DNA from 3 places in the Paenibacillus odorifer genome. Region 3 is predicted to be linked to each of the others. Evidence: predicted binding sites of a transcription regulator. Region 3 holds the regulator's gene; each other region holds the start of a gene.

Region 1 (10,421 bases), 1.3 Mb from region 3:
TGGAGGCACCATCGAATTTGGGGAATAACCTAATTGGCAATAAGAACAGGCCTATTTTTTAAACAACTGCTTTTCACCCTATGGATTTTCCTTTATAATAAAAATTAGACATAGGGAGGAGGCGTCACAATGGGGAAAGAACCGGTGACTGAACAATTTTTTATTGATAAATTAACCGAGGCCAAGGATCATTTCGAGCGTGCGCTGGACTGCAAACACACGGAATTCGACGATCTGTATCCCTATATGATTGAACATCCTCAGTTTTTTTGGTACAAACGCTATGTAGCCTGGTCAGAGCTTCTGACAATCAAAGGTTTGTGTGAAGAGTTATCCTTTCCTTGGAGGGAAAAATTCACTACTAACCAAGTGGAGTATCTGGAGCAACGTGTGATGTCCGCTAAAGTTCTTGACTTCTGGTTTGAGAAGAATGAAGCGCTGATATAAGAATGCTTTAGTAGACATGCAAGTCGTTAATTGCCTACATGAGACCCAGATGATTTATCATTTGGGTCTTTTTTCTGAGACTAAATAGGACAAGCTATGACAGGAGGGATTAATGATGATTAGCGATGAGCAATTGGATGCTTACCGGATTTCCGGTGAGAAAATTCGTGTAGTGCGCGATGGCTTGGAAAGTAACGACGTAAAAGGGATAGTTCTTGCATGGGATGATTCTCAGGTGATGATACGTCGTCAGAATAGACGAGTAGTGAAGCTGGATCGCAATTATTTATTCCAGCCATTTAGTGAACCAAGACAAGATCCGGATAATATATAATTTTTACAGTAATAATATCCGCAGTAATAATCTTCATAATACAAAACAGCTCCTCGCCCTACTGGGCGGGAGCTATTTCTGTAATGTCATTTGGGACTATATAGTTAGAGCAAGTTCAGACGCATTCTCTTCTCTGGAGAGTATGGAGAGTTCTGTGGACAGTCCAAGATACGCGCGCATGCGCAGCATCATTTCTCTACGGAAGCCTGGCCATAATATATTCATCTCTCCTTGAAATCCTCTGCAGGAATATAATGCTTCGACTCCTCGCTGATCTTGGCGAACGGTAGTAATCTTCAAATCATGGGAGCTCAGCTCGCGCGTAACCTCTTGAAGCATTAGTGACGTCTTCTTAGTGGCACCAGATACGAGCTCCATATATAGCTGAGGGGTCTTAAACAGGCCGCTTCTACTGATTACACGGCAGTCGCGTTCGAAAACTTTATGAATAAACGTTAGCAGCAAATAGCTTCTGACCAGGGACAGTTCTTCTTTAGTTACTTCTTCATCAATAATGGATGTGTTTAGCTTCGTAGTCGCCATTATAAATCACCTCATTTATATTATGCGAACTTTTGTTCTCATTATACCTTATATTCGGCAACAAAAGCAATAATTATCCATAAATTAATGAATGATAAGAAAATGACGGAAATATATTGACGTTGGATTCTCAGCGTGGTATGATCTATCTTGTGACCGCAATAAGCGAGTCATTATAATACGCGGTCATGGCGGAATTGGCAGACGCGCTGGCTTCAGGTGCCAGTGGTAGCAATATCGTGGAGGTTCGAGTCCTCTTGACCGCATAGCTAAGAAGGATTATAGAACTGCTCTAGCAGCAGTTCTATAATCCTTTTTTTATGCTTTTCAGCAGACGGTAGTGCTTAAGCGAAAGAAATCTTTAAGAAACATCTCCTGAGGCTTACGGACCCAGATGAAGCTATTTGCTCATTTATCGCTTTTTGAGCATAGTATCGGACCCCAGTGCAGCTATCGCATAGGAAAAGGATCGAACTTGGCGTTTTTTATACCAATAGCGACTGTGGGGTCCGATAGGAATCTAAATGTGCTCTAAAGCTGCGAATAAGGTCAGCTGAGTCCGATAGCACTTTCGTACGCGCAGATTGGAGAAATACTAATTTGTGTTTTGCTTCTAAGCTAATCGCCCCGCGGAATCATCATCACCTAAGGCTTACGGACCCAGCTGACGTTATTTGCTCATTTATCACCTATTGAGCAAAGTATCGGACCCCAGTGCAGCTATTGCATGGAAAAAGGATCGAATTTGGCATTTTTTATGCCAATAGCGACTGTGGGGTCCGATAGGAATCCAAATGTGCTCTAAAGCTGCGAATAAGGTCAGCGGGGTCCGATAGCACTTTCGTACGCGCAGATTGGGAAATACTAATCTGTGTTTTGGTCCTTCGCTATCTGCAATAGAGGCACTACGTTCTGCTTTAAGCTACTCGCCCCGCTGAGTCCGATAGCGCCTTCGTACGCGCAGATTGGCGAAATACTAATCTGTGTTTTGGTCCTTCGCTATCTGCAATAGTGACACTGAATTTTGCTTCTACGCTACTTAACCCGCTGAGTCCCATAGCAACTTCGCGCGCGCAACTATGCTTGAATCCAATGAAGTTTGTTGTCTAGATCAAAGTCTAAGACCCGAAATAAAACAGGTGCATCCAGCAACCATTGCATTGCAATTGGGACACACCTGTTTTTTTATAGGATAATGAATTACACGGTTGCTCTACGCAGCATCAAAAACGATAAAAGAGCGTACACGACTGTCAGAGGCATGGACCACAAGGCAAGTTCAAATGCGGTATATCCAGCAAACCAGTTAAAGAGGTCTACCCACCACTGATTATAGGTCATTAACAATACGCCGAGACTGCACAGGATAAACGTAACCCCTGAGAAAATGAACAAACCGCTTCGGCCAAATCTCCGGAAGATGCTGGATATCATTAGCCCCAGAAAAAACATATGCAGAAAGAGCGCAAAATACATCCATAGCTGTTCGAGGGCATTACCATCATTTAAATAGGGCAAATGAAAATAATGTAGTTCCAAACCCCAGCCACCTGTCAGTTTGCTTTCAATGATGGAGAGCAGGTAGAGGAGAATTGAGTAGACGGCGCTAGTTATAATAGCCATTAAGGAAGTGCCTATGAAATAATCCGTTCTTCGTTGGCTTAAGCCCAGAGCAAAGGGGAAGGTCTGCACCAAAATGAGTATACCGGTGATTAACATATAAATGAAGATAGAAACCAGACCGCCGGTATAAATCGGTTCTTGGAGGAAAGAAGCGACGATGACATTTACCAAGAAGCTGGATAACAAGATTACCCAAGGCGTATACAACCATAACCACTTATCTCTGAAATGCATTTTTAACATACCTGCCGTAGGATTCATTACACGGTCACTTCCTTTCCTAGAGATTTTTTATTTGTGAGATGAACAATTAATTGCTGTAAAGATACAGGTGAGATTTCTAAGCCTAACTTTTCAGCATGTGCTTGATCCTTCACGTTGAAGCCGATAATGGTGGCTGTAAGCAATCCGCCAAAAGACTCGCGGGAAATGACTTGTTTGCCAGCGATAAAATCTTCGATCTTTGCTGTCGCGCCGATTACCGTAACAGCTTGCCCGCGAAGGGCTTCAGCATCTTCGTTAATAATTAGCTTGCCGTTGTCGATGACGATAACATGCTCTAAAAGCTGACTTACTTCATCGATCAAATGGGTGGACAAAACAACCGTACGTGGATTTTCAGCATAATCTTCAATTAGGCGATCGTAAAATAGGCTTCTAGCTACTGCATCAAGACCTAAATAGGGTTCGTCAAAAATGGTAAGTGGAGCACGGCTGGCTAGACCTACTACAATTCCTACAGCCGAGAGCATACCTCGGGACAGCTTTTTTATTCTTCTTTTTAATGGCAGATTGAAATCCTTGATTAAAGAGTGAGCATATTCCCGATCAAAGTTTGGGAAAAATAATTCGGATACCTCCAGTACATCGATGATTCGGTACGTGTCCGGATACCTTTGGCTTTCCTTAATGAAGCAAATCTGCCTGAGAACCCGGTTATTCTCGTACGGATGTTCACCAAATACGTTCAGGACACCACTTGTAGGGAAAAGCTGAGCTGTGATCATATGCATTATTGTGGTTTTTCCTGCACCGTTTCTGCCGAGTAGCCCGTATATCTTATTTTTCTCCAAAGAAAAACTGAGTTCATGGATGGCAGTGACATTTCCGTATGACTTAGTCAATCCTTTGATTTCAACGACTTCATTCATGACTTGTTGTCTCCCCTCTGAATCATAATTGTTAATTGATCCAACGTAATTCCTAATTTTTCAGCTTCACGGATCATGGTTACTACATACTGTTCATAGAATTGTTCTTTTCTCTTCTCCATCAATACTGCACGCGCTCCAGAAGCTACAAACATACCGATTCCTCGTTTTTTGTACAATATCCCTTGATCCACAAGCAAATTCACACCTTTCGCAGCCGTAGCCGGATTGATCTGGTAGAAAACAGCAAACTGATTTGTCGAAGGAACTTGTGACTCCTCCAGCAGTGTTTCTTCGATGATGTCATTTTCTATTCGTTCGGCGATCTGCATAAATATCGGTCGTGTATCATCCATTAAGTTTCCCATGTATTCACCGCCAACTCCATTGGTTAGTTAGTTATGTAATTAACCATATATGCAACGAAGTTAATTGTCAATATTTTTTAATTGTTTTGGGCTGTATCCACATAAATAAAGGCTGCCCAGAATGCTCTGGATAGCCTTTTATTTGCATTACATAAATGCTATGATTTTGTCCTTGGTAAAAAAGAAGGGGGAGTTCAGCTATGAATGATTATGGTCCGGATCTGTTCAAAGATACTGCAAGCTATTACACCAGATATCGCCCGCTATATCCGTCCTCACTGATTCGATATCTAGTGAACAAATTCTCACTTAACGGAGAGGGCCGGTTGCTAGACTTAGGTTGTGGTACTGGGCAGTTAGCGCAAAGGTTTACGGATTGGTTCGAAAAAATTGTTGGCGTAGATACTGAACTAGAGATGCTAGAAGAAGCAAAGCTGTTATCAAAGTACAACAGGGTTGAGAATGTTAGCTGGCAACAGGGTAGAGCGGAAGAACTATCCAATGACTGGGGTTTCTTTCGTCTCATCATGATGGCTAAGGCGTTTCACTGGATGGACCGAGAATCCATTCTTGAAATTCTCTATCACAGTTTAGATGATAACGGCGGTATTGCTGTAATTGATACTTTTAATGAACAACAAGAACCGTTACCTTGGCAACAAAAGGTAGATGAAGTAGTGAAACGCTGGTTGGGTGACGAAAGAATAGCCGGGAACAGTACATATAGACATCCACAAGAAAGACATGAGGATGTTGTAAGGCGATCCAGTTTTACAGATGTTGAAAGACAGGTGTTATCGAGTTATTCCATCACTTGGACTGTTGATTCTATTCTAGGAAATTTGTATTCTACGTCTTATGCCTCTAAGCGATTATTTAGAGATAACTTAGAACGTTTTGAAGATGATATGAAATCAGCTTTATTAGAAATAGAGCCAACAGGTATATTTACAGAGGAATTGTCGGTTTCAATCATTACTGCCTTTAAAAAAGAAGCGGATTTACGATAAGAACCGCGCATTGATCTCACCGCATCCTGCTGTGTTAGGACTTAGTTTAAGGCGAAATGTGTTCTTTTTTAGTATGGATTTTACTTGCTTAGGCGTAAGAGAAGGGTTCATCTGGAGTAGTTGCGCGATCACACCCGAGACGATAGGTGTTGAGACACTGGTACCGGACAGCACAAAGTAATCTTTAGCTATCCGCAAATAAGGAAGCTCGCGATCCAGCTTGGATCGTGGGGCACGAAGGGAGATGATCGTTTCGCCTGGAGCAACGAGATCCGGTTTCTTCCTTCCTCCCGGTGCGGGTCCACGACTGGAGAACCAAGTGATTCGGTCGTCCGCTTGCGTGAGCGTGCGACGGTCATCCACTGCACCGACAGTAATTGCTGAAGGACTAATCCCTGGAGATTCGATCGTACTGCGTCCCGGTCCGCTGTTTCCAGCTGCTATTACAACGTTCAGTCCGGCTTTAATTGCTTTTTCTACAGCTTGGCAGAGCGGATCATCTGAACAAGGAAGATTCACCTTACCCCCGAATGACATCGAAAGAATACGAAGATTAAGTCTTCTCCGATTCGCAATACACCATTCAATTCCTTTAATGATTGTGGAATCATATCCATCGCCATTTTTATCGAGTACTTTGACACCTACTATCCCTGCCTCTGGAGCAGGGCTTTTGTATTTTCCTTTACTCATCCAACCGTTGCCTGCTGCATCCCCTGCGATATGAGTTCCATGGCCGTTATCGTCATAGGGCTGTGTTCTATGATTGATAAAATCTTTAAAAGCAACTATGCGGTTAACAGGGCGAAACAGGTCAGGGTGCCGATACACCCCTGTATCAAGAATAGCAATATTAATCCCTTTTCCGGTAAGCCGCTTTTTCTTTTGGGCAGCTGTGGAACCAATGGATGGTGTCGCTATATTAAGGGATGTTTTTTTGACTTGATCCAAATAAATTTTTTCGATACCATCCCAGCGGCACATCCGGTTCAGGCAGTTCTTTGAAACTTTGGATGATATCGAATTGAGCAGGTGAAGATGATGTCTGATCGGAAGGTCGTGGGATTTTAAATGGTTTTGTAAAGACTGTAGCTGGGCTGTAGTTATTTTTTGTTTGAATTTAATGATAACTGGAATGGAATTTGCCTTATGTGCTGGAAGATAGGAACGTTGAACTCTTTTTCTCAAAGAATGGTGCATTTTCGAATGATATTGCTCTAGCCATTTTTGACCGTTCATTAGTAATGAATCACCTCTTGAAGGTATTATATGCACTGCAGAGCTAGTGGACACGAAACTATGAAACTAGGATTTAACACATTTTCAGATTTGTAGGTGAAAGAGAGGTCAAACATTACGATTCTTGCATTTACTAACGTATCCTAAAAAGAAAGTGGTGAATTAAATGACAATTATTAAAAAACCAGTTAACAAGAAAGCAGTTATGGCTAGCAAAGTTCTCGCGGCTAAAAAAGCGAAAGCAGCTCCTACGAGAAAGAAACGTAGAATTAGACAGACTCTGGATAGATTTATTGTTGTTGCTATTGGTACAAATGCAACGGGTACACCTAAAGATACTACGGGGTGGTCAGCTTCATTGAGAGCTGGAACTACAACGGTAACTGCTGATTTTGACGAATTTGGTGTAGTTAGATTCCCAACAATTAGTACCTTAACATCAGTACCTTATCTTCTCACTTTAAGAGATGAGAGTGGAGCTACTATAAGAAGTTTTAACGTTCCCGCAGACCGCGAATTTTTTGTGGCTAGATTCTAGTTTGGACAAGCCAGGTCAAGTAAACAGCATGTGTCGATTTTATATCGATGCGTGCTTTTTTTTATGTATTTTTCTAACTTTGATTCAAGTGAGTGATTTGTTACAGACAAACAGAATGGGGAGATGCCATACTTTCAGCATCGTATTTTTGGGAATATAGTACAAAAATGGATATAGGGCGGGTGAGAGGTTTCGTGAAAGAAAAAGGGAATATATCAGGTATTCAATATTTTTTATTAGGACTGCTTGTATTTTTAATGTTAGGAATGGATATGTTCATCATGGGATTAGATCAATGGTTATGGGGGGATTTGTTTAATATAGACGACTTTTTTGTCAGCCCTTGGTACGTACTAGTTGTTCATTGGAGCATAGTCACCATATTGTGGACAGTTGGAGCTATGATATTTCTACTTTGGTTCAGGAAGAGGAAGTTGATTGAAAAGGTTATATCTTTGCGTTGGCGCTCTAAGGTCATTCCTTTGTTAATTGTAGCTTTTATGTCAAGCTTTTTGTTCGCTGTGTTGGAATTTTGGATTAATGGGGAGAGCATTCCACAGATTTATAGAGAATATGAAAACTTCAAGTTAGAACATGGTTTTATGGGCATATGGGTTGCCTTGGTTCAAAACATATATTACATTGTGGAAGCTGTACTAGTTGTACTATTGGTTGCGCTAATGCAGTCTGCAGGAGAAGTATGGTTTAAGAATCCTTCTCTTCCTTATGGCGGAATAGGTTTAATGCTGACTTGGGGATTAGGTCATTTGACACATGGTCTGCAAAGCGGCTTGTATATTACTGCTTTTTCTTTGGTGTTTGGCTGGCTGTTTGTGAAAGCGGGTAAGCAGTGGTGGCCAAGTTTTCTGTTTATCTGGCTTGTATTTGTTTTATAATATTTAGTTTAACGGGGGGATACCATTGTACAATCCAGAGAAGAGAACAATTACTACTGAAAGATTGATTTTAAGACCTTTTGCATTGTCTGAAGCACAGCGTGTCAGTGAGCTCTGCAATAATTATAATGTTTACAAAAGTACATTAACTCTACCTTATCCATACCCCATTGAATGTGCGTTATCATGGATTGAAACACATGAAGATGAGTTCAATAATGATAATTCATATGAATTCGCTATTACTGATAAAAATACAAACGAGCTGTATGGTGCTATAGGACTGAGAAATAACCGGACACACAGAAACGGCGAGCTTGGATATTGGATAGGTGAGGAACACTGGGGTAATGGATATGCTACAGAAGCAACAAAAGCGGTCATTAATTTTGCTTTTACAGAAAAACATTATCACAAAGTGTATGCCAGATTCTTTGCTACAAATCCTGGTTCGGGACGGGTTATGCAAAAATCTGGCATGCTGAAAGAAGGCGTTTTGTTACAGCATATTTATAAAGAAAATGAGTTTGTAGACCTTATTCATTATGGGATTTTAAATACGAGAGCTACTGACTAACGCTTGGATTTCATACACCACTATTTGAAGTCACGCCCATTGGGCGTGGCTTTTTTTATTAGAAATGCTAGTCCGCTTCAACGGACAATAATGAAATCCCTTCTTATTTAAAATTAAAATAAAATTCTTGACACTTCTCATTGATAACGATTATCATAGGAAGCGATTAGTGAAAATGAAAATCATTATCACTACATGAAACGTATAAATATACATATTCGGAGGGATAGATTTTGAAAAAATTATTAGTACTCCTGGTTGTTGCAGCGGTTACTGCAATGACTGCTTGTTCGTCTACTAATACAACGGACAATCGAAAAAATGAAGCAGTAACGAATACAACTGCTAATGAATCGAAAGAAGCGAATGCAGCAAATACAACAGAAGTAGCGAATACAGCGGAAGCTGCCGGCAAGGTGTACAGTCTGGAGAATGATGGTGTGGATGAAACGTTGTTCAACGAAGCCTTAAGCCAATTCCCTTCTACAGTACCGGAGCGTATTGTAACAACTTCTGTACCGTTAACAGAAATGCTTTATTTGCTCGGCATAACACCGGTAGGTGTACCTACTTCAACGAATCCAATCCCTGCTGATTTCGAAACAATTGATCGTATTGGATCTCCTATGGCACCGGATCTGGAAGTAGTGACAAAACTTGAACCAGACTTGCTGCTGGGAGCGGAATCACTTCGCAGCACATTAGACAAATCGCTAGAAGGAATCGACCTACAAAAAGCATATTTGAGAACAGAATCATTCGAGGATTTAAAGCTTAGCCTCAAAGTTTTAGGCACTTATTTTAATAAAAAAGATGAAATGAATGCTGCTTTAACTAAGATTTTGGACAAAGAAAATGAGCTGAGTCAATTAGCCGAAGGCAAAGAGCTGCCAAGCGTGCTGCTCGTAATCGGAACCGCGGATTCTTTTATGGTCATGAGTGAGAAATCTTATTTAGGTAGCTTGGTGAAAAAGCTTGGTGCTGATAACATCGCAACTTCTGTATTGCAAGTTACTGACACTTACTCACCTATTAATATGGAGAACATTGTAGCCGCTGATCCAGACATCATTCTCGTACTCGCTTCAGGCGACCACGGAGCGACAGAGGATAAGTTCAAAAAAGAAATAGAGAAAAATGAAACTTGGACAAAGCTCTCAGCTTATGCAAATAACAAAATCAACATTCTAGATTACAGCGTATTCGGTGTTACTTCGATCCTTAACGCCGAGACAGCCTTAACCGAAATTGCAAAATACTTCTATGAATAATTAAAGGAGACAGCAAGTGATAAATACATCTCGTAGCAGAATTATTGTTATTGTAACGTTAGCACTTGCGCTCGTTGCCGCCATAATTGCGATTGGACTAGGCTCAGTATACATCCCCATACCAGACATCCTAAGCACAATCTTTGGGTCAGCGGCAAAAGCGGTGAATGCCACCATCATATGGGATATTCGTTTGCCGCGTGTATTACTGGCGATGATCATTGGGGCAAATATCGCGGTTTCAGGCGCTCTGCTGCAAGCTGTGATGGGCAACCCACTTGCTGATCCAGGATTGACCGGTGTAACGAGTGGGGCGGCTGCATGTGTGCTTGTCATTATGCTTGCAGCACCACAATATACGGAGTTTATTCCAATTGCGGCTTTTGTTGGTGGACTAATCGCTGCAGGGATTGTATATGCATTA
Region 2 (10,421 bases), 1.4 Mb from region 3:
GGGCAGTGGATCGTATTATTGTGATCCATGAAGGATGTATTGTGGCGGATATGCCGGCTGCAGAACTGTTGAGCACAACCCTACTTTCAGAAGTTGGCATTCGGGAACCTCTCTATTTAACGGCTTTAAAGTATGCCGGATGTTCGATTACAGCAAATATGAATCCGCAGCATATGAACGATATACAGTTGGAGGCGTGTTCTAATAAACTTAAGATCTGGTATGAGTGCAATCAGGCACGGCAGGATAAGCTGGATAGCCCACCCATCCTCGAGCTTAGCGATATTTCTTTTGGATACGAAAAAAATCAGCAGGTGCTAGATAAGCTCAATCTCTGTGTTCATAAAGGAGAGATGGTCTGTATAGCGGGGCGAAATGGAGCTGGAAAATCTACAGTTTCCAAGCTTATTTGTGGCTTCTATAAACCTACTTCCGGATCGATACGGATGCATGGGCGCGATATTGCTCAGGACACGATTAAGGAGCGGGCAGAGCGGATTGGTTTTGTTATGCAAAATCCCAATCATATGATTTCTAAGACACTTTTATATGACGAGGTCGCTCTAGGACTTAGACTCCGAGGTTGCTCTGAGGAGCTCGTTCGTGAACGTGTCCATCAAGTCTTGAAGGTGTGCGGACTTTATGTTTTTCGCAGCTGGCCTATCTCGGCGCTTAGTTATGGCCAGAAGAAACGGGTTACGATTGCCGCTATTCTGGTACTGGAGCCGGAAGTGATCATTTTGGATGAGCCGACTGCTGCTCAGGATTACAGGCATTATAACGAAATGATGGAATTTCTCTTGACGCTGCGGGGGCAGGGGATGACGGTCATTATGATCACGCATGATATGCACTTGATGCTGGAATATGCCGATAGAGCTATAGTGTTAGCTGATGGCGTGAAGCTTGCGGATGATAGCCCTGAGCGAATATTAACGAATACTGATGTGGTAAAAAAAGCGAACTTGAAAGAAACCTCGCTTTTTGCCCTAGCTGTAAAAGCTGAACTGAAACAACCTGAGGAGTTCGTTAGAAGGTTCATTGCGTATGATAGGAGGAGCCGAGGCGGATGAAGGCCAAAATGTTAACTTTTACGAAGCAGGATTCACCTATTCACCGTCTTACCGGCGCTACTAAGTTGATTTTATTTGTAGTGTGGTCTGTGACGGGGATGATTACATATGATACAAGATGTCTAATTGTGATGCTGTTATTTAGTTTGCTTGCCTTTAGAATTTCCAAAGTCCAATTTCAGGATTATGCTTTCGTATTATATTTCATCTTGATTTTCTTTTTGCTTAATCATATAGCTATCTTTATCTTTTCTCCTTTGGAGGGCGTACGTGTTTACGGTACACGTCATGATATTATGCACATTGCAGGCCGGTATACGGTAACTTGGGAGCAGCTATTCTATCAATTCAATATTGCCCTCAAATATGCAGTGGTCATTCCAATGGCACTATTGTTTCTTCTAACGACCCATCCCAGTGAATTTGCAGCATCCTTAAACAGAGTTGGAGTGAACTATAAAATTGCATATTCTGTATCGCTGGCTCTGCGGTACATTCCGGATATTCAACGAGATTATGAGAATATATCGTTTTCTGCTCAAGCAAGGGGAATAGATATTTCCAGAAAAGAAAAGCTGCCTAAGCGGCTAAAAAATATCATTTCGATTCTGATGCCCCTAATTTTGACTAGTATCGAGCGAATTGAAAATATCAGTACCGCTATGGAGCTGCGCGGCTTTGGCACTGAGACAAAACGAACTTGGTATAGCAGTCGCCCGTTCACGAGAGACGATTATTTTGCATTGGCTTTGTTTGCGCTGATTGGAATTTTCTCGACGGTGATCACTTTTTACGACGGTTCGCGGTTTTATAATATTTTCGATTGAAGTATAATAGTACAGTTGTGGAAAGCTGGGGTATAAAAAAACGGTACCTTTAAGCTAAGACTGAAGACGTTTTTCCAGTTTTGTCCATATAGGCAGGTAACATAATGGCAGTGCTAGAAGTGAGCAGACTACGTTGAAAATGGTCTGGGCGTGGGCGATTTGTGAAGCAGGGCCTCCACCAATCCATGCTGCACTTGCTTGTAGCAGCCCGATCATGGGCAAGAATAGTAGTGCACCGCCTACATTAAGCGCAACATGGGACCAAGCGACGAAGACGCCGGATGGCGTGCCGCCGATGGAAGCGATGACCGCTGTGACACAGGTGCCTACGTTGGCGCCTAGCACTATGGCTATACCTAGCTCAGGCGGCATGGCACCCGAGGCGGCAATGCTCATAGCCATAGCTATGACAGCAGCGCTGCTATGGAGCAGGGCTGTTAGGCACGCTCCAGCGGCGAGCCCCCATAGGGCACTTGTAGCGGCATGGTTTAGGAACCAGAGGAATAAGCCACTTTCCTGAAGTGTTCCGCCGATAGACTGCATGACAGCGATCCCCCATAGGACGAGGGCGAAGCCTGATACAGCCAGACTGATAAATTGCAGTGGCGGGGATATTTTGTGGCAGAGCTCTGCCACTCGCGATGTAGGCGGCAGTTCGCCTGCAATAACTGCCGCTGCCCACAAACTGAGCGAGGCTGCCAGCAAGGGCGTGGCCATGGTATTGATCTGAAGTCCGATCAATTCTGTAGTTAATGTGGTGCCGATGTTACTGCCCAAGATAATGCCAAGTGTGCGGGCATAGGTGAGCAGGCCGGCATTGACCATGCCGATAGTCAACACCGTTACAGCAGTACTGCTCTGGAGTAAGGCGGACAACAGGCTGCTGGCAATCATTCCTTTGATAGGTGTTGAGGTAGCTCTATTTAGGCTTGTAGTTAATAGAGGGCCTGCTAGCTTGGACAACGCAGTTTCCATCAGCTTCATGCCGGCTAGAAAGATAACAAGACCATATATGATAGGGAACAGCAAATCACTGAACATAGGGCATACTCCTTTGGACGAGGGTTGTACACCAATATATGAATGTATTGCATGGGACATGTATAAAAACATTTTTAGAAAAACAGGGAGTTGAAGTCATTGCCATCGGTTATTTTAGAACGCAATCGCAAAAAAAGACTGGAACAGGGCCATCCATGGGTCTATGCAGGTGAAGTCGCATCGGTAGAAGGAAATCCGGAAACGGGGGGATTAGTAGATGTCCTTAATCATCAGGGCCGATTTTTGGCCGTGGGATATTACAATCCAGCCTCACAGATTCGGGTAAGAATTGTATCACAGGGACCGCTTGCGATCATGGACACAGCCTTTTTTGCAGAACGGTTTGCGAATTGTCTGCAACACAGAAATCGGTTCCTTCCGGGTGCGGATGCTTATCGCTTAGTTTATGGTGAAGCGGACTTTTTGCCGGGGCTTATTGTAGATCGATTCGGAGATATTTTGGTTGTGCAGCTGCTTACGCTCGGAATGGACAAGCGGCGTGCAGAAATCGTCGAAGCATTGGTGCAGGTTATGGCACCGCGCGGAATCTATGAGCGCAGTGATGTTAGTGTGCGCGAGCTTGAAGGTATGGAGCAGACAACGGGTTTGCTGTATGGGGAATGTCCACGGCATGTAACTGTGAGTGAGAATGGCCTGAAGCTGGTCGTTGATATTGAAGAAGGCCAGAAGACAGGTTACTTCTTTGACCAACGTGAGAATAGAGCTTCCATTGCTCCGCTCATGAAAGGCTGGGGAGGACGAAGCGGCATTACGCTACAGGAAATTGAAACTGAGGAGGGTTCACTACAGACCTTACCAGTTAATAAGAGCGGCAAACATGTAACGTTCCCTTATTGGGACGGTGCGACAGTGCTGGAATGCTTCTCACATACAGGCAGCTTCACGCTGCATGCCTGCAAGTATGGCGCGAAAAAAGTAACCTGCCTTGACGTTTCAGCTCACGCCATTGAGAGTGCCAAAGTGAATGTGGAGCTGAACGGCTTTAGCGATCGTGTTGAATTCGTAGTGGATGATGCTTTTGCATATCTACGGAATCAGGTTAAAGGACTAGAGGAACGTTCTGAACGGGCGACAGTTGCAAGTGGAACAGAGACGGCAGCAGCTGCTACAAATCCTAAATCCGGAGGCAAAACAGCCAAAACCGACACATCCAAGCCGATGACGGCAGGTGGAGGAAGAACTTGGGATGTAGTCATCCTGGACCCTCCGGCGTTTGCCAAAACCAAAAGTGCAGTAGCTGGCGCTTGCCGTGGTTACAAGGATATCAATCTGCACGGGATGAAGCTGGTGAACGAAGGCGGCTATTTGGTTACCGCAAGCTGTTCTTACCATATGCAGCCAGATCTGTTCCTCGAAACGATTGCCGATGCAGCTAAAGATGCTGGCAAGGTGTTGAGACTTGTGGAATGGCGGGCCGCAGGCAAAGACCACCCACAAATACTTGGCGTTAATGAAGGACACTATCTGAAGTTTGCGATTTTTGAAGTGCGGAGTAAAAAATAAGCCTGAAGGTCAAAAAGGTTTACAGTGCCAAGTAACAAATAGGATAAAAGGGCTGGACGTAGGGTGGCCGTGAGTCGACTGTAAGGCAAGTAGTTGCCAACGGACTCAGATGACTCTATTTAGCGTAAACAGCCTATTATTGAATTCTTACGGACCCCAAAGGCGCTATTGCTCTTAAAACACCCGTAATGCAACACATTTTCGAAGAATAGCGTCAATGGGGTCCGAAAAGTTGCCAAAACAGCACTGAATCCACGAATAACGGCTCCTGGGTCCGTAAGTAATTAATGAAACAAGCCTAGCCGAAAATGTGCAATTTGAACGCCGAATGCCGAATGCCGAATGACGAACGCTGAACGCTGAACGCTGAGCACTGAACGCCGAACAGTCTAACATTGACCATATGCTCTGACATTGGCAGCTCTAATCTAACGTTGCACATCTGGCATTAAAAACAAACTAAACACTCTAAAAAGCAAGCCGCCAAAATCCGGAGGTTTGCTTTTTTTTATTTGTACTCGTAGCTGTTATCCTTTGTAAAACATTAGAAAATACTAGCAAACACATGTTCCGATTAGTGTGGTTATGATATACTGAAGGGACGAGGAATCACTGAACTTTTTTAATTGGAGTGTAATCAATAGGTGGATATTTCACCTTGTAATTTATATATTTTCTCCGCTACGGAAGGAGTCTATCATTTATGTCGGTAACCTTTTTACTAGGCCGCTCGGGCAGTGGCAAGACAACAAAAATATGGGAATCTATCTCTTCTTCCTTAGAGAAGGAACCGCTTGGTGCGCCGATTATTATTCTTGTGCCAGAGCAAGGTTCTTTTGGAGCAGAACGGGGGCTTTTGACCGTAGGGAATGTGAAGGGAAGCCTTCGGGCGCAGACACTGAGTTTTTCGCGGCTTGCCTATCGTGTGAAGCAGGAAACTGGTGGCAGTGCAAGTCTGCCAATCAGTGATGAAGGTAAGAAAATGTTAATTTACAAAATCATCAGTCGTCGCAAAGAGGAACTGAAATTGTTCGGTGCCTCAGCAGACAGACCGGGTTTTGTGGAACGTCTGAACCAACTGCACACGGAGATGAAGCGTTGCTGTTTGGGTTCCACTGATTTAGAAGAGCAGTTGTCCGCTATGCGAGGAGCTATTGCAAGAAGTCCTATTCTTGAGGGTAAGCTGGATGATTTGCAGCTGGTATTCAGCGATTTAGAGAAGGAAATGTCACGTCTCTATATCGATGAAGAGGATCGTTTAGCAGAACTGGCTGAGCATATTCCTGATTCCTCCTACATTCGCGGGGCGGAGATTTGGGTAGATGGATTCCATGGATTTACTCCGCAGGAATTCGTAGTGCTTCGAGAATTGATGCAGCAAGCTTCGAAGCTGACCGTTTCGCTTACAATTGATCGTCCTTACCCATATGGAGATCAGTTGAATGAGCTTGAATTGTTTCACCCCACTGCGGTTACTTACATTAAACTGCGTGGAATAGCTGAAGAGCTGGGCATTGATGTGTGGGACGAGCTGCTGGAGCCAACGGTTCTTCCGCGTTTTGAAGAAAGTCCAGTACTTGCTCACCTTGAACGGGGATATGATCGCCGGAAGGCCTGGATAGGTGCGGATGAACTGGCAAGAGAGGCTATATCCATAGGCGCCGCAGTTTCGCACAGAGCAGAGGTTGAGGGAGCACTGCTCGAAATGACTAGACTGGCGCGTGATGAAGGTGCAAAATATGGCGAAATGGCTGTATTGATGCGCAATATTGGCGATTACGAGCAGCTGATCCAACCGTTGTTCCAAGATTACGGAGTGCCATTTTTTCTGGACCAGAAGGTAAATGAGCTGCATCATCCGCTAGTGGAATTTATACGTTCCGCGCTGGATGTAGTGCGTCGTCGCTGGCGTTACGAGGATGTATTCCGTTGCGTAAAGACGGAGCTTTTGCTTCCGCTAGACGGTAGTATTACACGTGAGGATATGGATGCTTTAGAAAACTATGTGCTGGCTTGTGGGATTCAAGGGTATCGCTGGACGGATGGCCGCTCATGGAAAGGTATTCCTAGCTTGTCGCTGGAAGGCGGCAGACAGATGGATGATGAACTGCTTGCTACTATGGAACGATGCCGTGCTAGTATAACAGGACCATTATTTGCTTTTGAGAAACGAATCCAGAAAAGCCGTAGCGGCCTTGAACTATGTACGGCAATGTACAAGCTGCTTGAAGAGACGGATGTTGCACGAAAGCTGGAGAAACTCAGTGTTAAGTCTATGGAGAAGGGCCAACCCGAGAAGGCTAGGGAACATAGCCAGTTGTGGGGTGCGGTACTTGATCTGCTAGATCAGATAGTAGAAATGATGGGCAATGAAAGACTTGAGTTTGAAGTGTTCACCGGAGTTCTAGAGACAGGACTTGCTGAGCTTAAAATGGGACTAGTTCCGCCCGCACTGGATCAAGTATTGGTCGGCAATATGGATCGGACTCGCCCAACAGGGGTTAAATACGCTTTTTTGCTTGGATTTAATGAAGGTGTTGTGCCTGCGCAGTTTAAGGAAGATGGAATTCTCTCGGAAGGTGAACGCTCCGTACTAGAGAATGCTGGAATGGAGCTTGCTCCCGGCGCTTCTCGTAAACTGCTGGACGAGCGGTTTCTGATCTATAATGCGCTAACGACAGGAAGTCAAAAGCTCTGGATTAGCTACGCTACAGCGGATGATGAGGGCAAAGCTCTCCTTCCCTCTGAGGTTATCCGGCATTTGCATAGAATGTTCCCAAGGGTTCAAGAGCATAGTTTGTCAGCACTTCCCCCTGCGGGACTACCGGCAGAAGTCGGAAATCCTATTCATCTCGGTTTCATTGGTCAACCAGAACAGAGTCTTCGCGCATTGATTATGCAGCTGCGGCAGTGGCGCCAGGGGACAGAAATTCCGGAGCTATGGTGGGATGTGTATAACTGGTTTACTAAGAACGAAGATCGTAAATTTCAACTGGAACGTTTGCTAAGCTCACTGTTCTATCGTAATGAGGGAACGAAGCTAAAGCGTGGCACAAGCCTCAGATTGTATGGTGGCTCAACACTGCGGGGCAGTGTGTCCCGGATGGAGAAATTTGTTGCGTGCTCATTTTCCCATTTTGCGTCCTACGGACTAAGACTGAAGGAGCGTCAGCTATATAAGCTGCAAGCACCTGATATTGGACAGCTGTTCCATGCTGCGTTAAGTGATATGGCGATAAGACTGAAACAAGAGGGACGGGGCTGGGGCAGCTTGTCTCCGGATGAATGTCGGCGTGAGGCCAGTGAGACAGTAGAGCGGCTATCTCCGATGTTGCAGGGTGAAATCCTAATGAGCTCCAAACGTTACGGGTACATCTCCCGTAAACTTAAGAATATTGTTGGACGTGCTTCTGTGATTCTGGGCGAGCACGCCCGCCGGGGCAGCTTTGAGCCAGTAGGGCTGGAGCTGGACTTTGGACCGGATAAGGAGTTGCCGCCTTTAAGGATTACGCTGCCAAATGGCTGCGTGATGGAGGTTGTTGGCCGGATTGACCGTGTAGATATGGCCCGTGGAGAGAACGGAATTCTTCTGCGGGTAATTGATTATAAATCGAGCCAAAAGGATCTCAAGCTGCATGAGGTGTATTATGGATTATCGCTGCAAATGCTGACTTATTTGGATGTGCTGCTAACATATTCGGAGCAATGGCTGGGGCAGCCGGCACTTCCAGCCGGCACACTTTATTTCCATGTGCATGATCCGTTGTTGACCTCATCCAATGGGATGAACAAGGAACAGGCTGAGCAAGAGCTGTTGAAACGCTTCAAGATGAAAGGACTACTTACAGCAGATCGTGAGGTTGTCTCCCTGATGGATACCACTTTAGACAAAGGGTATTCTTCTATCGTGCCTGTAGCAGTAAAAGCTGACGGCAGCTTTTATAGCAGTGCTTCAGTAGCTACACCAGAGCAGTGGGGTCATCTATTATCCTCCGTTAGAGGGACAATTTCGGATATCGGGACACGGATTACAGAAGGTGATGTGGCGATTGAGCCGTACCGAATTGGGCAGGAGACCGCCTGCACAATCTGTTCCTTTAGACCTGTCTGCCAGTTCGATGAAGCTGTGGAAGGCAACAGCTATAACAATCTGGGTAAGCCAGGGAAGGACGTTATATGGGATCTGCTGTCCCGCAAAGGAGGAACTACACCTTGAGTATGAAGGCTGAAATAGAAGCGAAACCGGAAGGAAGTATATGGAGTGATGACCAGTGGCGCGCCATTGCGGAGAGCGGTGATGACATCCTCGTTGCTGCGGCAGCAGGTTCCGGTAAGACGGCGGTGCTGGTAGAACGGATTATTCGAAAAATCAGTAAGGAAGAGAACGGCTTCAGTGTAGACAGGCTATTAGTAGCTACGTTTACCAAAGCTGCGGCTGCCGAAATGCGGCAGCGGATCAGGGAAGCCCTTGATCGGGAGCTGGAGGAGAATGGGGAGAAAGACCATTTGCGCCGTCAGCTATCCCTGCTGGGCAAAGCTTCGATTACAACGTTACACTCCTTCTGTCTGGAAGTGATCCGGCGTTATTATCAAATGATTCCGATTGATCCGGGTTTCCGCATATTAAATGAGCATGAAGCGGAGATGATGCGGCAGGAGCTGCTCGAAGAGTTGCTGGAGGAAAAGTACGGTGAGGTAGGTGCGGATGGCGAGGATAGCATATTTGTGCAGCTAGCTGATTGGTTCAGTGGTGAACGCAGTGATGATGCAGTGCATGCGCTCATACAGCGATTGCATGATTATGCCCGCAGCCATCCTTGGCCTGCGCAATGGCTCCGTAATACTGCAGCTGATTTCTCATTGCCAGACACCGAAAGTCTGGGTGGAACGCCATGGGTGCTGAGCATTCTTGAAGAAGCGAAGCTGACACTTGCGGGCGCAGCCAGTCAGCTGATTCAAGGCCGGGAGATTGCACTGCAGCCGGGCGGTCCGGCACCCTATGCTGAGAATTTAACCGCTGATCTTGAGATGGTAAATGCACTGCAGGATGCCGTAAACGAACGACCTTGGGCAGAATTATATGATATTTTCATGGAAGTATATTTTGGGAAATTAAAGGCTTGTAAGAAGGATTCGACAGATCCTGGACTGCAGGAGATGGTGAAGGAACTGCGCGACAGTGTGAAGAAGAGTATTTTAGATCTTCAGAAAGCATTGTTTGGCCGTCCGCCTGAGGTTTTTTTGAAAGAGCTGAACGAAGCGGCTCCATTGATGGCAGAGCTTGCAGAGACAGTGATAGCATTCGGTGAACGTTATAGAATTGAAAAAGCAGGAAGAGGTCTAGTCGACTTCAGTGATTTGGAGCATTATTGTCTGCAAATTCTACGCCATCCGGACTCTACGCCCGGTCATTCCCTGCCTTCTGATGCAGCTATGGAATACCGTGCTCAATTCGATGAGGTTCTGCTGGATGAGTATCAGGATACGAATAGTGTGCAAGAGGAGATTGTGCGGCTAATATCCCGTGAAACACCCGGTAACCGGTTTATGGTCGGAGATATGAAGCAAAGTATCTATCGATTCCGTCTGGCGGAGCCGGGGCTATTCCTGGATAAATACCGCAGCTTTGGCTCACACCAAATCGATGATCTATCTGAAATTACTAATGAATCATCTAGCGGTTCGGTCATCGATCTGGCCCGTAATTTTCGCAGTCGCATGGAGGTTGTAAATGCCGTGAATATGATCTTCCGGCAGATTATGAATGAGACGGTAGCGGAGATTAATTATGATGAACGCGCTGAGCTTGTTTACGGAGCGAATTTCCCAGGTGCAGCAGAGAAGGGTCCCGACACCTTTTTTGCACCGGAGTTATTATTGATTGATCGTGGTTCGGCAGCAGGGAAGTCAGAAGAGACCTCTGAAGACGGTGAGGCGCCACTTCAGGAGAGTGAAG
Region 3 (10,421 bases):
GTTCCTCCTGTATGCTCCACAATCTCAATCTTATAAGGAATTCGGGATTGGCTCACAGCTAAGGAGATCTCTAGGTATGCTTTTAATCCAGGGGGGCCGTACACCGTTAACGGCGCTGTCCCTCCCTGATAACCACGACTTGATAATAGACCTGGAAGACCAAATAGGTGATCACCATGCAAGTGGGTAATGAATAGCTTTTCCAGCTTTCCTAGCCGAATCGGTGAACTAAGAACCTGATGTTGTGTACCTTCCCCACAATCGAACATCCAAATACTGCGACGTTCTTCCAGCAGTCTTAATGTAACGGACGTTACATTACGTTGTAGCGTTGGCACACCTGCATTAGTACCTAAAAAATATAAATCCATTCTTTTTCCTCCCTTCTACTTATTGGCTCAACCATCTCTTTTCAATTCTAAACGACCTTCTTCCAGCAAAAAACCCCCCAGTTACGGGAGGTTCCGCTGAAGGGGATACAATCCCCTACAGACCAGGTATATAAATGAAAGAATTACAGCTTCTCTACATTAAAATACTGCGCTTCTGGATGGGCAAATACCATAGCCGAAACGGAAGCTTCGGGCTCCATCATAAAGCCTTCTGTAAGGTGAACACCGATATCCTCCGGAGATAACAACTTAAACAGTGGACCTTGATCTTCTAAATCCGGGCATGCAGGATAACCAAATGAAACACGGATCCCTTGGTATCTTGCCCCATGTCTTTGCTTCATCGTCATATCCGCCGGATCTGAGAAACCCCAAGTATCGCGCATCATATGATGGACACGTTCTGCCAGTCCTTCTGCCACTTCAAGTGCAACCGACTGCAAGGCGTGTGAACGCAGATAATCTCCGCTTTCTTTCAGCTGAGTAGACAATTCACGTACACCGTGACCTGCTGTTACAACTAGGAATCCAACATAGTCCATAATACCACTGTCAACAGGTTTCAAGAAGTCCGCCAAGCACAGATGAGGCTCTACCCCTTGTCTTGGGAAAGTAAAGGTATGCAGGATCTCGGACGTATTCTGTGGATTATACACTATAATATCATTCCCTTGCGATTGTGCAGGGAAGAATTGATACATAGCATGTGGAGTAATGGTACCCTCTAGCATCGCTTGATGGAGAATATCGTCTACGGTACCCTTCAGTTCAACAGTCCGCTGATCTCCAGCAGCTAATTGGGCTTCTACAGAACCCCGTAACCCCAAATGATGACCCAGCAGCATTTGCATATTCACATAGGGGATAATATGCCCCAATGGATAGTTACGCAGTACGTGGCGTTCTAAATCCGGTGGAACAAAAACAGGTGCATCTGGAGATATTTTGGAACGCACTGCTCTGGTTAGTTTCGGCAGTTCTTGCTTAGGCGCAACCGCAACCGCTGCTTCTGCCTCCACACGAATTTCCTCGGCAATCTTCTCCCGTTCTTCAGGGTTCATAAGCCGATTGGCAATATCCAGCCCGTCCATAGCGTCCTTAGCATACAATACTAGGCCGTCATATTCTGGACGAATACGGGTCTTCGTAAATTTACGGGTCAAAGCTGCGCCGCCAACCATAATCGGAACATCGATCCCAGCTGTACGTAAATCCTGAGCGGTGAGCACCATCTGCTGAGCAGATTTTACAAGCAGCCCGGACAATCCTATCGCATCAGCTTTTTCTCGACGGAAGGCTTCGATAATGGTCTCTGGTGGTACTTTTATACCCAAATTAATGATCTGATAACCATTGTTGGAGAGGATGATCTCCACTAGATTCTTACCAATATCATGCACGTCCCCTTTTACGGTCGCCAGCATAATTTTTCCTTTAACCGCTGTCTCATCCTTCTGCATAAACTGCTCTAGGTGATTCACAGAAGCCTTCATCACTTCAGCGCTTTGCAGCACTTCAGCAACAATCAATTCATTATTATTAAATAACCGGCCGACTTCCGACATCCCTGCCATCAGCGGTCCATTGATGATCTCCAGCGGACCAGATTTAGTCAATGCTTCATTTAGATCAGGAATGAGTCCTTCCTTCGTACCTTCAACCACATAGGAGGCTAAACGTTCTTCAAGTGACAGGTTGGAAATCTTCTCTTTTTTCTCTACTTTTTTACCACGGAAAGCAGCTACAAAAGCAGAAAGCGTCTCATCATTCGTATTATAAATCAGTTCCTCAGCAAGATGACGTTCTTCGGCAGGAATGGAAGCATACCGCTCCACTTTCTCTGTATTTACGATCGCATAATCTAATCCAGCTTTTGTACATTCATAAAGGAATACTGAGTTCAACACTTCACGTCCCGCTTCTGGCAATCCAAAGGAGACGTTGCTGATGCCCAAGATCGTATGAACACCTGGAAGTGCTTCCTTGATCAAACGAATGCCGTCAATCGTTTCTTTTGCTGAACCGATATATTGTTCATCTCCGGTTCCTACAGGGAACACCAGCGTGTCAAAAATAAGATCTTCTCCTGCTAAACCATACTTGTTCACTAGCAAGTCATAGGAGCGTTTAGCCACTTCCAGTTTATCTGTCGCCTTAATTGCTTGTCCCGTCTCATCGATGGTACCCACAACAATAGCTGCGCCATATTTATGAATGATCGGCGTCACCAGCTCGAATTTCTCTTCACCATCTTCAAGGTTAATAGAGTTAATTATCGCCTTACCTTGGCAGTACTGCAAAGCTAAATCAATAACCTTAGGATCGGTAGTATCGATCATCAGAGGTACTTTAACCTTTTTTACAACCAGTTCTAAGAAAAGCTTAATATCTTCAATCTCATCGCGGTCAGGGTCTTGTACACACACGTCAATAACCTGTGCCCCACTCTTTACCTGAGCTCGGGCAATTTCTGAGGCTTCCTCATATTTACCTTCGACGATAAGACGTTTGAATTTACGAGAGCCAAGTACATTCGTACGTTCACCAACCATGTAAGGACGGTTGTCGTTCTCAATATAGATAGGCTCAATACCTGAAAGTGCAGGTGGATGATTACCTGCCAGCGGGCGTGGAGGATATTCGAAAAGTGCTTCCTTCATCGCACGGATATGCTCTGGTGTCGTTCCACAGCAGCCCCCCGCAATATTCAGCCAGCCTTTTTCAGCAAAGGCTGCAATCTTGCGAGCTAAAGAATCTGGAGATTCATGATAATGTCCATTCTCATCCGGCAATCCTGCGTTTGGATAACAGCTCACGGCTGCCGAGGAGATCTCCGAAAGCGAACGAATATGATCCCGCATGAACTCTGGACCAGTCGCACAGTTGAGGCCCATAGAGATAGGCTTCAGATGTTCTAATGAGATATAAAATGCTTCAATATTCTGACCCGCCAGTGTAGTACCCATTGGTTCAATTGTTCCTGAAATCATAACCGGTAATGTGATGCCAGTCTTTTCAAAAGCATTACGAATACCAATACTTCCAGCTTTAACGTTAAGTGTATCTTGAGAGGTCTCCAGCAGCAAAACATCTACTTTACCGTCGATCAATGCCACTGCTTGTTCCTCATAGCTATCAACTAGCTCTTGGAAAGTAACGCCTCCAGTTACTGAGAGCGTTTTTGTTGTTGGACCCATAGCCCCCACGACGTATCGCGGACGGTCAGGTGTGTCATATTTGTCTACTGCTCTGCGGGCCAACTCTGCTGCCGCTAGATTGATCTCACGTGCGCGCTGAGGAATATCATATTCCGCCAGTACAACAGAGGTTGCACCAAATGTGTTAGTCTCAATGAGATCAGCCCCTGCTTCGAGATACTGCTCATGAATCGTCTGAATGACTTCTGGACGTGTTAATACCAGCATTTCATTACAGCCATCCAGCTCATCGCCACCAAAATCTTCTCCAGTAAGAGGCACCTGTTGGATCATTGTGCCCATTGCGCCATCAAGGATCAAAATCCTTTGTTGTAAGCTTTCCTCAAGTGTATATTTAGCCAACTAATAGTCCCCCCAGTAAAACATTAGAGTAAGTTTAGCAGAATAAAGGAATTTCGAAAAGCCTTCCTTTCCACTCTGCTTTATCTGTTATTGCTCAGCAACCGTTGTGAACCTTTGAATCATGGTTTCACAGACAGCTCTTTGCTAGGCATAGAGTGCTGTGTCCGGGCTGTCACATGTGAAGTGACATTATATTGTCCTTCCTTTTCAAGGGTCCCTTCTGCTTGATAGACTCCTTTACCTATTAGCTTTCCCTTAAGCTCTATTTTCTGTCCCTCATCATTTTTATTCACAATTTCGAACAGAACCTCTTTTGCATCATCTACTGCCTCGTTATCTTGGGTCACCACAGCTTCAAAGGTTACCTTTTGATTTACAACAACTTCTTCAGGACTCCATTGTAGTTCGACTTTGATAGGTTCCATAGACATGTTCATATTCATGTTATGTATTTCTGAATGCTTGGTTCCATTTGAAGAACATCCACCTAGTACTAGAAGTGTTGCACCTAATAATACAGCGACTAATTTCTTCGATCTCATCATTTGGAGCCCTCCCAATCATTATCGAATAATAAAAATCTACCAATTCATGTTATACATCTCCATCTATTATACACATTATTATTGGTTTTTCAGTATTTTGCATCAATTCCGCATTAGACTTGTGACTTAAATCATTTACTTAAAAATCTAATGAAATCCTTATGTTAGTATGTATGTACAGAAAAGCAGCGAGTTTCTTAGGATCTCAGAAACTCGCTGCTTTTATAAAGTCTTTATGTTGGAGCTAATAGCTCTGTATATCTTACAAGGATTGAACTAGTGGAAGAAGTTCCTCAAGGTGATTGATTTCATGATCCGGATGAATATCAAGACTAGGTGCTCTACCTTTTCTATTAATCCAGACCGTGGTCAACCCTGCTGCCAGCCCCCCACGGATATCCGTTGTAAGCTTATCGCCGACCATAACCGCTTGCTCAGGAGTTACATCAAGAAGCTCTAAAGCATGCAGGAAAATTTCCTTATCCGGTTTGCCTTTACCAAAGCTTCCGGAAATCACAATATGATCAAAGAAAGGAATTAACTCTGGCACACCATCTAGTTTTTCTTGTTGCAGTGCAGGACAGCCGTTCGTAAGTAGCAAAAGCTTCACTTGACCCCGTAACTGCTCCAGTACATGCATTGTTTCTTCATAGATGTATGGACGTTTTCTGCGCTCTGCTGCGAATTTAGTTGCCAAGGTCTCAGCTAGTGCTTCGTCTTCCACCCCTAAGGCTGCAAGTCCGCGACGCCAAGACTCTTTACGATATACCGGTGCAAGCTGCTCCAATTGACGGAATTCTGGTTGTTCACCTGCCGTAAAGTTAGCCCAGAGTGCTTCATATGGATTAATTCCGATCATCTTTGTAAATGGGAACGTCTCATAAGATTCATACAAGCTACTTGCTTCCTTACGAACTGCAACTTCTAGTTCTTGTGGATCAATCGTATCCCCGGCGGCTTCACAAGCAGAACGAAATGCTTCTTCGACGCTCCGATCATCCCACAGCAATGTATCATCAAGGTCAAATAGTACAGCAGAAATTGGCATTACAGGTCTCCCTCTCCCTTTAACTGGTCTAGTTCTATTCGTGAACTACTTCAATGTTGTGAGCTTTAGCAAATGCTTCTAATCGTGTACTCATCGCATTAGTATCATAGCGATTCATAAGTCTTGTGAAAATCCATTTCGTACGTTTCCCTTTGTGCTTAATGACTACAGCTCCACGCGAAAGGGTGATTTTCTCAATATCTGCAGCTGGAAGCCCGCGTTCGCGATTGAATTTAATAGTAGACAGTCTTGCTTTTTCCACCTTCAAGTACGGACGACGGAAGAACAATAGCGCTGCCAGCAAATAGTACAGTACTACTCCCAACCAATTAGCCAGCATGCCATTTCCTTTGGCCTGATCAATAGAACCAACTACCCAAAACATAGTGCCAAGTATCACTAACACTACCGGAAATGCAATGTTGCGACCTTTAAAGACTTCGGCATTCTGGGTAGGAGATTTAGAGGCATAAATCGTATCCTTGCCTTGTTTCTTTCTTTGCTTGTTGATTTGCTGTGTGTTGCGTTGAACCATTCTTTCCCAAGAACGGGCCATGTGCGTTCCCCCTAGTCATCCTGAAATATCTATGAAAAGGAACAGCGAGCTAATGTTTAAGCCCCTTGTTACCTTGTTCATGCTCATCGTTATCTACTACTTCAATAGTATTTAATTGTGCTCGGAAGTTATTGCGGATATTCCCCAGGTAAATTTCACGAAGCTTGGCGCGTTCCGCCACTTCCTCTTGATTAAGGCCTACGCTCTTCTGTTTGCGTGCCAATTCGTTAATTCGCGCGACCAACTCATCAATATTCAATACTTTCCCTCCCCCTATAAATTAATTCTAACTCTGCCATGAGAAAAAGAGCTTGTCAAGGTCTACTCCCTGCAAGCTCTACTGGTCATTCTATTATGTTCTCAGAAAATTAATAAATAGGTAAAGTAAGTATGTCTCCAGCGTTAATTTGACTACTCTTAATCCCACTTGAACGTTTAATTCCTTCTATATAAACAACTGTCTTCATATCAGCCGGTTTATTCTTAAGGGCAATACTCCATAGTGTATCTCCACGTTCAACCACAATCCGCTTCTCTTCCTTCATTATAGTCGTCGATCCTGCAAATACATTTCCCACTACTGTTAGGCCAGAAAATACTAGCACGATAATCAATATTAACTTAATAAAGAAGTCCTGACGGAACAACGAAATCATCCCTCCTAGCAAACGTTCCGTTATCTCTTTTACCTTAGCGGAATTACGGGCAACGTCATTATGTCCTAAAGATTCAACCACTGGGGCCTTATCGTAGATGCTGCGGTATGTACTGTATTTTAGCATAATTATCATCCTCCAAACACTTGTTCTTACTTTCGAATTCATAATAACACGAACATGTGTTTTGTTCAATACTATTTCAGAACAATTGTTCTCTTTTTTTCGAGAGACTCAAGTGGTACATTTTATTATCATTCGTCTACCATTTTTTAACTCTAGCAGATTAATATTTATAATAGTTAGAACTTATGTTTGTGCGAACGGTAGTTCTATGTTATAATTTTCCCAAACATTACTATATGGGGTTGATTCCAATGTCAAAGATTTCAAGTCGCCAGCTGGCGATCCTGGAATTTATACGAAGCGAAGTCCGCAGCAAGGGTTATCCACCTTCCGTCCGGGAAATTGGAGAAGCTGTTGGCCTTGCTTCCAGCTCCACAGTTCACGGTCATTTGGACCGGCTTGAGAAGAAGGGACTTATTCGTCGAGATCCAACGAAGCCACGTGCAATAGAATTACTAGGCCAAGAGGATTCAGAGAATGTTCACCAATTCGCCCAGACCATCTCACGGATTCCTGTCGTAGGTAAAGTTACCGCCGGGGTACCTATCACTGCTACAGAGAATATCGAGGATTACTTCCCACTTCCTACTCACTATGTAGGTGACAACAAAGTATTTATGCTGTCAGTTATGGGTGATAGTATGGTGGATGCTGGCATTATGAATGGTGATTATGTAATTGTTCGCCAACAACAAACAGCGGACAACGGAGATATCGTTGTAGCCATGACTGAAGAAGATGAAGCAACCGTTAAGACCTTTTACAAGGAACGTGATCATATACGGCTTCAGCCGGAGAATCCAGCTTATGAGCCTCTTCGCCTTAATCGCGTAACTATTCTCGGAAGAGTCATCGGATTGTTTCGAGATATCCACTAAGTATGCACTCCTACCATAAAAGGCTGTTCCGCAAATGCGGAACAGCCTTTTTTCTGTGTATTTTGCTTTCTCAACCACTAACGAACATTTGTTCTCGTTCGCTAAAATGGGCATTTTCTATGAATAACCGTTTAGGCGTTCTGCTCATATCCTAATTAGAAAGGAGTGTTGTGCATAATGCCAAATTACCGAATTATTGTAGATCTGACCCAAAGAATGTTATATCTTCTGGACAATGATATTGTGATTAGAGGTTTCCCTGTCGGCATTGGTAAGATGTTAACCCAATCCCCAGTGGGAGAATTCACGATTATTAACAAACAACCCAATCCAGGTGGTCCCTTTGGTGCCTTTTGGATGGGACTGTCTAAACCACACTACGGGATTCATGGAACGAATGATCCTTCCTCCATTGGGAAAGAGGTATCCCACGGCTGTATCCGGATGTACAACGAGGATGTGTTAACACTCGCAGCTATCGTCCCTATAGGAACACGAGTAACGATAAGGAATTGAATTCGCTGAGGACCTCACAACCCCCAAATCACCATATACAGAATGGGGGTCATTACATAAGTAAGTATTTTTTCATTAGCATACTAGGAGTTTGGTGATTATATGTCGAATATTGTTAACAGGATTGCAAATTGAAAAGGATGTGTTTAGTTTTGAATAACTCAAAAATTAGAACCCTCGTCGATTTTAAAGTCGATGCACTGGGTAAGCTGTCCGGTTTACTTTTAAATGATGAACAAGCTAGTGGAAAAAAAGTGAATTTGCTCACCTCTTTTGGCAGCATTCAGGGAATCGTCTCTCCAGCCGTCTCCAACAAAGAGGATGTATTTGATTTAAAATCTTTGATGGATGATGTAATAGTAGACGAATACATATCTTATTTGGGAGCAGAACACCCTGATAAAAATTTCAGCTATAACTTTGTTGTCCTCAATGACGTTACTGTAAGACCTTATGCTAGTTATGGGACTCCGATCGAGTACAAACAGCTGATTGTTTATACCGATCATATCACTGCCTTCAATTTTCTATAGGTTATATACTTACCTTAAAAAGCACCCTTGCAGCAACCCCCAATTTTGCGCCATTTGCAGAATCGGCAGGTTTCTCCGGGTGCTTTTTTTGGGCTAATTCCGAAGCCGATCCTATAATTCCACGAATTTCCCTTTTAAAAGATACTAGTGGGGATCATTCAGGCATATCTTTCAATAAGCAACAATTTGAGTCTAATGAGATAACTGGGAGGTGATTATATGCTGATTATCTTAGTGTACTTATTTGCTATTTTAGGAGTTGTTTTAATTCTAAGTGCCGCCATTATAAAATTGAAAACGCTATCCACTTCATCTGATATTTCTATGCTAGTTAATGCGGCTGCATCCTTTAACATCATTTTCACCAAAACATTCATTCCCCCCAATCAATCTCACTTGATCGCACTTAACGAACCTAATAAAAAATTAGCAATAGGCGCCAGAAATCCGAAGAACAACAAAAAAGCAGTAGCAAAGCTATACTCTTTCGATAATGTAATGGGATCCGAGATTGTGGTTAACGCACTTACCCTTTCAAAAGTCTCCAAAAGACAACAAAACAGCAAAACAACTGCAACTAGTGCAGATATTAACGTCCTTAAGGAAGCTGATGAAGAAGCTAATGTGATTGAAGAACTCACGCTTAAAATATATATGAACAGCAAAGAAACGCCTGTGTATTGTATTTCCTTCTTGCCGGGTTTATTGCCTATTCAACAATCCGACAACCAGTACAAGGAAGCTTACTCCCAAGTACAACAATTGCATGCACTCTTCAGGTCAATCGTATCTGAATAATTAAGTTGTTATCGCCACACCTCTCATTTGTTTTCGACATTGAAAGAACTAAAATTGCACACTGAACCCATCAAACTGGTGAATACCCGTACCATGTGCCACTACCTTTTGCTCACGCAACTCACGAACTGCCTTTTTGACCCCTTGCAAAATAGATGGATCTAGACCCAGCGTATTATGAGAGCCGTATACTTGGGTAACCCCTGGAATTTCTGTAATCTTCTCTAAGGATGCCACTAAATCAGCCGGACTAGTCGAAGGGTAAAAAGCATAGATTGGCGTAACGTCATACAATAAATCACCTGTAAACAGATATCCGTTGGCATGATCAAATAGGCTGATATGACCTGGCGAATGACCTGGTGTGTGGTAAATTTCTATTTCGCGCCCACCTATGTCGAGCACATCCCCCTCTTGTAAAAGAGCCGTTGGTTTCCCTTGAAAAGGTATGTAGGTGTTAGGATCAAAGGTTTCAGGAACAGGAAGGGTGATGTCTCGACTCATATCCTTTCGAATCTGGGCAAGGGACAAGCCTTTTATTCCGTTAATCAGCCAATCCTCATCCTCTTTATGAACATAGATTGTCTCGAATTGTCCGTGACTGCCAATATGATCTGCATGCACATGTGTAGTTATGACAGCGATAGGTAAATCCGTTAACTGATCCGTTATTCTTTTTATATTATCAATACCTAATCCCGTATCAATTAACGCGGCTTGTTTTTGCCCCAAGAGTAAAAAAGAATGCACCTTTTCCCAATGTCCATATTCACTGATTGCATAGGTGGTCGGATCAATTTCCGTTACTGTAAA

What was found. Region 3 encodes LexA, which represses DNA repair genes until DNA is damaged. Its sites were predicted from a motif close to CGAACATATGTTCG; they were not measured.
Region 1: a site for LexA is predicted at 1,350-1,363, ahead of PODO_RS10350 (YhjD family protein). Genes of this name have one in related genera too.
Region 2: a site for LexA is predicted at 5,024-5,037, ahead of addB (helicase-exonuclease AddAB subunit AddB). Genes of this name have one in related genera too.

The regions. Positions count from the first base shown of each region.
Region 1 covers NZ_CP009428.1:2,448,607-2,459,027, forward strand. The annotation lists gene PODO_RS10335 (xanthine phosphoribosyltransferase) at 1-28, shown strand, start outside; gene PODO_RS10340 (hypothetical protein) at 130-447, shown strand; gene PODO_RS10345 (hypothetical protein) at 563-781, shown strand; gene PODO_RS10350 (YhjD family protein) at 878-1,324, opposite strand; tRNA gene PODO_RS10355 (tRNA-Leu) at 1,507-1,590, shown strand; gene PODO_RS10360 (hypothetical protein) at 2,525-3,208, opposite strand; gene PODO_RS10365 (ABC transporter ATP-binding protein) at 3,208-4,098, opposite strand; gene PODO_RS10370 (GntR family transcriptional regulator) at 4,095-4,466, opposite strand; gene PODO_RS10375 (class I SAM-dependent methyltransferase) at 4,667-5,476, shown strand; gene PODO_RS10380 (S8 family peptidase) at 5,468-6,715, opposite strand; gene PODO_RS10385 (hypothetical protein) at 6,882-7,253, shown strand; gene PODO_RS10390 (hypothetical protein) at 7,448-8,149, shown strand; gene PODO_RS10395 (GNAT family N-acetyltransferase) at 8,175-8,726, shown strand; gene PODO_RS10400 (ABC transporter substrate-binding protein) at 8,960-9,997, shown strand; partial or broken gene PODO_RS10405 (FecCD family ABC transporter permease) at 10,014-10,421, shown strand, end outside.
Region 2 covers NZ_CP009428.1:5,244,515-5,254,935, reverse strand. The annotation lists gene PODO_RS23005 (ABC transporter ATP-binding protein) at 1-1,073, shown strand, start outside; gene PODO_RS23000 (energy-coupling factor transporter transmembrane component T family protein) at 1,070-1,900, shown strand; gene PODO_RS22995 (Na/Pi cotransporter family protein) at 1,955-2,941, opposite strand; gene PODO_RS22990 (class I SAM-dependent rRNA methyltransferase) at 3,041-4,465, shown strand; gene addB (helicase-exonuclease AddAB subunit AddB) at 5,169-8,681, shown strand; gene addA (helicase-exonuclease AddAB subunit AddA) at 8,684-10,421, shown strand, end outside.
Region 3 covers NZ_CP009428.1:3,795,905-3,806,325, forward strand. The annotation lists gene rnz (ribonuclease Z) at 1-371, opposite strand, end outside; gene metH (methionine synthase) at 515-3,892, opposite strand; gene PODO_RS16500 (FixH family protein) at 4,072-4,497, opposite strand; gene PODO_RS16505 (HAD family hydrolase) at 4,760-5,545, opposite strand; gene PODO_RS16510 (hypothetical protein) at 5,580-6,101, opposite strand; gene PODO_RS16515 (DUF896 domain-containing protein) at 6,151-6,360, opposite strand; gene PODO_RS16520 (LysM peptidoglycan-binding domain-containing protein) at 6,470-6,883, opposite strand; gene lexA (transcriptional repressor LexA) at 7,135-7,761, shown strand; gene PODO_RS16530 (L,D-transpeptidase) at 7,939-8,277, shown strand; gene PODO_RS16535 (hypothetical protein) at 8,430-8,810, shown strand; gene PODO_RS16540 (hypothetical protein) at 9,030-9,608, shown strand; gene PODO_RS16545 (MBL fold metallo-hydrolase) at 9,657-10,421, opposite strand, start outside.